Regions from separate parts of the Streptomyces caeni genome, predicted to be linked through region 2. Evidence: riboswitches for the same ligand, from Rfam matches in the RefSeq annotation. Region 2 holds a riboswitch; the other holds the start of a gene.

Region 1 (3,987 bases), on a different contig from region 2:
CAAGCTGGGCGGCTTCGACGACATCTTCGCCAAGGCCGGCCAGGCGTTCTCGCAGACGAACCCGGCGACGGGCAAGCCGCGCGGGGCGCTGGTGACGCCGGAGGCGGGCCAGTGGACATACGTGACCCTCGCGCTGGGCTCGGCGCTCGCGCTGTTCATGTACCCCCACTCGATCACCGCGACGCTGTCCTCACGCAGCCGTGAGGTGATCCGCCGCAACACCACGATCCTGCCGCTGTACTCGGTGATGCTGGGTCTGCTCGCGCTGCTCGGCTTCATGGCCATCGCGGCCGGTGTCAACGTGAAGAACGGCCAGCTGGCGATCCCGCAGCTGTTCGAGGACATGTTCCCGGACTGGTTCGCGGGCGTGGCGTTCGCGGCGATCGGCATCGGGGCGCTCGTCCCCGCGGCGATCATGTCGATCGCGGCGGCGAACCTGTTCACCCGCAACATCTACAAGGACTTCATCAAGCCGGACGCCACACCCCACCAGGAGACCAGGGTCTCCAAGGCGGTGTCGCTGCTGGTGAAGGTGGGCGCCCTGCTCTTCGTCCTGACGATGGACAAGACGGTGGCCATCAACTTCCAGTTGCTCGGCGGCATCTGGATCCTGCAGACCTTCCCGGCCCTGGTCGGCGGCCTGTTCACCCGCTGGTTCCACCGCTGGGCGCTACTGGCGGGCTGGGCGGTCGGCATGGTGTACGGCACGGTCGCCGCGTACGGCGTCGCCTCCCCGACCAAGAAGCACTTCGGCGGCTCGGCGAAGGAGATCCCCGGCATCGGCGAGATCGGCTACATCGGCCTGACGGCGTTCGTGCTGAACGTCGCGGTCACCGTGGTGCTGACCCTCGTCCTGAAGGCGGTCAAGGCTCCGGAAGGCGTCGACGAGACCCAGCCGGGCGACTACACGGCGGACGCGGGCGACCCCGGGGTGCAGGTGGAACTGCCGCCGGCCACGGCGGGCACCGCACACTGAGCCGGACCTGAGGACGGGCCGCCGGAGTGATCCGGCGGCCCGTTGTCGTACCCGTCCTGCACACTGACCCTCATGGACATCGCGATCCGGCAGGCGGAACCCGGGGACTACGAGACGCTCGGGGAGATCACCGCACAGGCGTACCTGCGAGACGGCCTCCTGGACTTCGGGGAGAGCGACGAGTACCTCGGTGAGCTGAGGGACGTGGCCAAGCGGGCCGCCGCCGCGGAGGTGCTGGTGGCGATCGAGCGCACGAGCGTCCCCTCTGCCCGGGGGAGCGTGCTCGGCGGGGTGACCTTCGTGCCGGACGGGGGCCCCATGGCCGACATCGCCCGCCCCGGGGAGGCCGAGATGAGGATGCTCGCCGTCTCCCACGCGGCCCGGGGCCAGGGGATCGGCGAGGCCCTCGTACGCGCCTGCGTCGACCGGGCGCGGGCCACGGACGGCTGTGTCCGGATCGTCCTGTCGACCCAGCGCACGATGCGCACCGCCCACCGCATCTACGAGCGCCTGGGCTTCGTCCGCACCCCCGGGCGCGACTGGACCCCCGTCCCGCACCTCGACATCGCCCTCCTCACCTATGAGTTGCCCCTCTGACGCACCCCGAAGCCGACAAGACACAACATCTGGGGGTGGCATCGAACCCCGACACAAGATGTATGCTCATGCTCGCTGTCGCCGCAGGGGAATCCGGTGCGAATCCGGAACTGTCCCGCAACGGTGTACTTGTGCATGCTCGCCCCCGTGTGCGCGCACGAGCGTCAGTCCGAGGACCTGCCGACAGCGCGCCCGGCCGTCCGGCCCGGCGCCCTGACGTCCGGGCCTCGTGGAATGGGCCGGTGACGCGACGCCGCGTGCGCTCGTGAACCGCCCCGCCCTCCGCAAGGCCCCGTGCCGAGCGAGGGAGAGCCCTACGTGACCATCGCGCCAGCCGACCCGGTTTCAGCGACTGCGTCCACGACACCGGCGGTGACCGGCGAAAGGGACGGTCCCGGTGCCGCGCTGCTGCGGACCCTGACCGAGCTGACCGCCGACCTTCCGGACGCCGACCCGGGCCGGGTCACCGCCGCCGCGCTGCGCGGCCGGTCGGCGCATGCGGACGAGTCGGAGCTGCGCGAGCTGGCCACGGAAGCGGCCGCCGGCCTCATCTCCGAGGACCCCTCCTACTCAAGGCTGGCCGCCCGGCTGCTGACGATCGGGATCCGCGCCGAGGCCGCCTCACAGGGCGTCACCTCGTTCACCGAGTCCATCGCCGCCGGCCACCGGGAAGGGCTCATCTCCGACCGCACCGCCGCGTTCGTGCGCCTGCACGCCGACCGGCTCGACGCGCTCGTGGACCCCTTTGCCGACGACCGCTTCGGCTACTTCGGGCTGCGCACCCTGCACAGCCGCTACCTCCTGCGGCACCCGATCACCCGCAGGACCGTCGAGACACCGCAGTACTTCATGCTGCGCGTCGCCTGCGGCCTCGCCGAGGACACGGTGCTCGGCTCGGAGCCGGGCTCCCGGCCCGTGGACGAGGTCGCCGCGCTCTACCGGCTGATGAGCCGCCTCGACTACCTCCCCTCCTCCCCCACGCTCTTCAACTCCGGCACGCGGCACCCCCAGATGTCGTCCTGCTACCTCCTCGACTCCCCGAAGGACGAGCTGGACTCCCTCTACGAGCGCTACCACCAGGTCGCCCGCCTCTCGAAGCACGCCGGTGGCATCGGGCTGTCGTTCTCCCGCATCCGCTCCCGCGGATCCCTCATCCGCGGCACCAACGGGCACTCAGGCGGCATCGTCCCGTTCCTGAAGACCCTGGACGCCTCGGTCGCCGCGGTGAACCAGGGCGGCCGGCGCAAGGGCGCCGCCGCGGTGTACCTGGAGACCTGGCACTCCGACATCGAGGAGTTCCTCGAACTGCGGGACAACACCGGTGAGGACGCCCGCCGCACCCACAACCTCAACCTCGCGCACTGGGTCCCGGACGAGTTCATGCGCCGGGTCGAGGCCGACCGGCCGTGGTCGCTGTTCTCACCGTCCGACGTGCCGGAGCTGGCCGACCTGTGGGGCGAGGAGTTCGACGCCGCCTACCGGGCGGCGGAGGCCGCCGGGCTCGCCCGCAGGACCATCCCGGCCCGCGATCTGTACGGCCGCATGATGCGCACGCTCGCCCAGACCGGCAACGGCTGGATGACTTTCAAGGACGCCGCCAACCGCACCGGCAACCAGACGGCACGACCGGGCCACGTCATCCACTCCTCCAACCTCTGCACCGAGATCCTGGAGGTCACGCACGACGGGGAGACGGCGGTCTGCAATCTGGGGTCGGTCAATCTCGGCGCGTTCGCCGACGCGGCGAGCGGTGACCTCGACTGGGAGCGGCTGGACGCCACGGTCCGTACCGCCGTCACCTTCCTGGACCGCGTCGTCGACATCAACTACTACCCGACCGCGCAGGCGAGCCGCTCCAACTCCGAGTGGCGCCCGGTGGGCCTGGGAGTGATGGGTCTGCAGGACGTGTTCTTCAAGCTGCGCCTGCCCTTCGGCTCACCCGAGGCGAAGGCGCTGTCCACCCGTATCGCCGAGCGCATCATGCTCGCCGCGTACGAGACCTCCGCCGACCTCGCCGAGGTCCACGGCCCGCTGCCGGCCTGGGAGAAGACCCGTACCGCGCAGGGTGTGCTGCACCCCGACCACTACGATGTCGAACCGGCCTGGCCGGAGCGCTTGGCGGCGCTGCGGAAACGGATCGCGGCCGTCGGCATGCGCAACTCGCTGCTGCTCGCCGTCGCGCCGACCGCCACCATCGCGTCCATCGCGGGTGTGTACGAGTGCATCGAGCCGCAGGTGTCCAATCTGTTCAAGCGCGAGACGCTGTCCGGGGAGTTCCTCCAGGTCAACTCCTACCTGGTCGAGGATCTGAAGAAGCTGGGCGTCTGGGACGCCCGCACCCGGGAGGCGCTGCGCGAGGCGAACGGCTCGGTGCAGGACTTCGCCTGGATCCCCGAGGACGTGCGGACGCTGTA
Region 2 (3,987 bases):
AGACGATGTCCCGGCACCCCAGGGTCACCATGCGCCTGCTGCCGTTCACGGCGGGCGCCCACTACAGCATGGGCGGGTCCTTCACCCTGCTCGGCTTCAAGGACGACGACGACCTGCTCTATCTGGAGGGCGCCACCGGCAGCGTGGCGAACCGGGACGACCTCGACCTCACGTCCCGCTACCAGGAGTGCTTCGAGGACATCAGCAACAAGGCGTACGACGGTGACCGGATGATCGAGCTGATCGACGCGGTCAAGGAGAGTCTCGACAACAGCTGAAGCCCGGGAAGAACGGCCCGGGCGGACAACGGGGAGGGGCCATGGCGGCCTTGGGGATCGCTGACTGGTACAGGCGGCTGCGCACGCTCCGCTTCGTCGCGACGGGCAGGCCGCCGGGCGTCCCGCCGCGGCCCGCCGGGCCGCACGAGGGCGCCCCCGCGCTCCATGAGGCGGAGCACACGGGCGGCGAGGACGGCACACGGCTCCCGGGCGGCCGTCTGCTGCTGGGCACGGCGTGCGGCAGCGTCCTGCTGTTCGGCATCGCCGTGTCCGCCCGGGTGGCGCCCAGCCTCGCGCTGGACGCTCTGACCCCCCTGACCACGACGGTGGTGGGGGTGCTCGGCGCGGCCGCCGTCACCGCGCTCGCGGCCTGCGTCGGCCGGTCGCTGCGCGGCCGCTCGTCGGCGCCGCGCGCCCCCGGGCTCAGCGGGTCCCCGAGCCCCGCGGACGAACCGTCGCCACAGCCCGGTCGAGAACGCGGAGACGCTCCGTGACGGGGGTGAGGCCCCACCACAGGCCGGCGCTGGCGGCCGCGACGATCGTCACCACGAGCCAGACCAGGGCCCGCGCCGTGGATCCCGGTACGAGCAGCGCGGCGAGCGCTCCGACGCCCACCGCGAACACCCCCGTGGTCAGGGAGAAGAGTGCCAGCGGGGCCGCCGCCGACAAGGACGGGCGCGGAGTGCGGGGACCGCCCGCGCGTGCCGAGACATCCCTGGCCCTGTCTGCCATACGGGTCCCCTCCCGCCCTCTGGACGGCCCCTTCAGAAACCGTCGGCCGCCGGGTTCTCAAGTCCAGCCAGCAAACCACACCACGCGGAACGGCGAAAGACGAGCACCGGCCCGGCCCGCCGTTTCGAGTCACGCACGAGCACGTGCGCTGTCTCCACGGTCACTTCGACACAGTCGTTGTTGTCCCCTCCCGAGTGACTGCTCTTGCGCCACACCCGCCCCGTCGGGTCCCTGCCGATCACACCGACCTCCACTCACCAGTCAGCGCACCGACACAGCGTCCTCACCGTGACGCTCCCGAGCGCCGTGTCCCACCGCTGCCACAGGCAACAGAGGCCCGGCCACACCAGGTTCGTCTCCCCGCAACGAATCACCCAATGCCGCTCGTCGGCGCTCTCCGCGTTGGTCATACCGATTCGTTCGTAGTGCCGTCCCTAGTCTTCCCAGCTTCTCCGCGCGGAAAGAGCGCAGAAAGCGCCGATTCGGGTGGCTGACGATATTTCAGCGGTGTGGGGCTCAGCACACCGCAGCGTCGCAGGTCAAGACCCAGTTGACGGGTGTTCCGGAGGCGTGGTGGACTGCCGGGGCCACCACGGCGGCAGGAGAGGAAGCCGGTGCAAGTCCGGCGCGGTCCCGCCACTGTCACCGGGAAGGAACGTCCCGGGAGCCAGGAACTCTCACCGCCGGTCTCATCGAACCAGGGCGTGGACACCCTGAGTGAGGACATATCGCCATGCGCGGCTGCCGATCGAGGTTCCGTACCCGCCCCCTGCCCGACCCCACGGTCGGCTGAACCGATGGGTGCCGATCGCGTCTTCGCGTACGGCGCCGCCGCCGGCCTCCTCGGTGACCTCCTGCTCGGCGATCCGCGCCGAGGGCATCCGGTCGCCGCGTTCGGGCGGGCCGCGGGCGTCGTGGAGCGGGTGTTGTGGCGGGACCACCGCGGGTGGGGCGCGCTGCACACCGCCGTGTGCGCCGGGGGCGCCGTGGCGACCGCGGCGCTGGCCGCGTCCGCCGCGCGCCCCTCGCGCGCCGCGTCCCTGGCCCTGACCGCCGCCGCCACCTGGGCTGTTGTCGGGGGGACGTCCCTGGCGCGGGAGGCGCGGGCCGTCGGGCACTCCCTGGAGGCAGGGGACATCGAGGCCGCCCGTGCGCGGCTGCCCCATCTGTGCGGACGGGACCCCCAGGCACTCGACGCCGACGGGATCGCGCGGGCGGTCGTGGAGTCCGTCGCCGAGAACACCTCCGACGCCGTGGTGGGCGCGCTGGTGTGGGGAGCCGTCGCCGGTGTGCCCGGGCTCGTCGGCTTCCGTGCCGTCAACACCCTCGACGCCATGGTGGGTCACACCTCGCCCCGGTACCGGCGGTTCGGGTGGTCCTCCGCCCGGCTCGACGACCTCGCCGGATGGCCGGGGGCGCGGCTGACCGCCCTCCTCACCGCGGCCTCCGGCCCCGACCCGCGCGGCGCCGTGCGCGCCTGGCGTGCCGACGCCGCGCGGCATCCGAGCCCCAACGCGGGCCCGGTGGAGGCCGCGTTCGCGGGCGCCCTGGGCGTACGGCTGGGCGGAACGCTGTCGTACGGGGGCCGTGTCGAGCACCGGCCCGTCCTCAACGTGGCGGGGAGCGCGGTGCGCACGGACGACATCGAACGGGCGGTACGGCTCTCCCGCCGGGTGAGCGGGCTCGCGCTCGGCGTCACCCTCGCCGGGCGCCTCATGGCCCGACGGCTTCTCTCGAAGGGACGGACGTCATGAGCGGCGGACTCCTCGTCGCCGGCACCACCTCCGACGCCGGCAAGAGCGTCGTCACCGCCGGGATCTGCCGCTGGCTGGTACGGCAGGGAGTGAAGGTCGCGCCCTTCAAGGCGCAGAACATGTCCCTCAACTCCTTCGTCACCCGCGAGGGTGCCGAGATCGGGCGGGCGCAGGCCATGCAGGCCCAGGCGTGCCGCATCGAGCCGACCGCGCTGATGAACCCCGTACTGCTCAAGCCGGGCGGCGAGCGAAGCAGCCAGGTCGTGCTGCTCGGCAGGCCGGTCGGCGAGCTGAGCGCGCGCGGGTACCACGGGGGGCGGCAACGGCAGCTTCTCGGCACCGTCCTGGACTGCCTCGCCGAGTTGCGGGGCACCTATGACGCGGTGATCTGCGAGGGGGCCGGCAGTCCTGCCGAGATCAATCTGCGGCGCACCGACATCGTGAACATGGGGATCGCCCGCAACGCCCGGCTCCCCGTCCTCGTCGTCGGCGACATCGACCGCGGTGGCGTCTTCGCCTCCTTCTTCGGCACGGTCGCGCTGCTCTCGCGCGAGGACCAGGAGCTCGTCGCCGGATTCCTCGTCAACAAGTTCCGCGGCGACGTCTCACTGCTGGAGCCGGGGCTCGACATGCTGCACGGGCTCACCGGACGGCGGACGTACGGCGTGCTGCCGTTCCGGCACGGCCTCGGGATCGACGAGGAGGACGGGCTGCAGGTGTCCCTCCGGGGTGCCGTGCGCGAGTCGCGGATCGCCGCGCCGGTCGGCGAGGACGTGCTGCGGGTCGCCGTGTGCGCCGTCCCCCTCATGTCCAACTTCACCGACGTGGACGCGCTGGCCGCCGAGCCGGGCGTGGTGGTCCGGTTCGTGGACAGGCCCGAGGAGCTGGCCGACGCCGACCTCGTCGTCGTCCCCGGCACCCGCGGCACCGTCAGGGCCCTGGAGTGGCTGCGCGAGCGCGGCCTGGCGGACGCCCTGGTGCGCAGGGCCGCGGAAGGACGCCCGGTCCTCGGCATCTGCGGTGGCTTCCAGATCCTCGGCGAGCACATCGAGGACGAGGTGGAGAGCCGCAGGGGACACGTCGACGGGCTGGGGGTGCTGCCGGTGCGGGTCCGGTTCGCGCGGGAGAAGACCCTGACCCGGCCCTCCGGCGAGGCCCTCGGCGAGCGCGTCGAGGGGTACGAGATCCACCACGGGGTCGCCGAGGTCACCGGTGGCGATCCC

Evidence for each region. Region 2 has a riboswitch for cobalamin ahead of ACFSL4_RS16525 (cobalamin biosynthesis protein). Riboswitches for the same ligand answer to the same signal wherever they lie in the genome.
Region 1: another riboswitch for cobalamin. It lies ahead of ACFSL4_RS06550 (ribonucleoside-diphosphate reductase subunit alpha); the one in region 2 lies ahead of ACFSL4_RS16525 (cobalamin biosynthesis protein).

The regions. Positions count from the first base shown of each region.
Region 1 covers NZ_JBHUDX010000016.1:62,607-66,593, forward strand. Annotated here, with positions in the region: gene mctP (monocarboxylate uptake permease MctP) at 1-976, shown strand, start outside; gene ACFSL4_RS06545 (GNAT family N-acetyltransferase) at 1,049-1,573, shown strand; cobalamin riboswitch at 1,636-1,772, shown strand; gene ACFSL4_RS06550 (ribonucleoside-diphosphate reductase subunit alpha) at 1,892-3,987, shown strand, end outside.
Region 2 covers NZ_JBHUDX010000046.1:70,623-74,609, forward strand. Annotated here, with positions in the region: gene ACFSL4_RS16510 (helix-turn-helix domain-containing protein) at 1-278, shown strand, start outside; gene ACFSL4_RS16515 (hypothetical protein) at 320-772, shown strand; gene ACFSL4_RS16520 (DUF397 domain-containing protein) at 1,043-1,264, opposite strand; cobalamin riboswitch at 1,568-1,706, shown strand; gene ACFSL4_RS16525 (cobalamin biosynthesis protein) at 1,808-2,764, shown strand; gene ACFSL4_RS16530 (cobyric acid synthase) at 2,761-3,987, shown strand, end outside.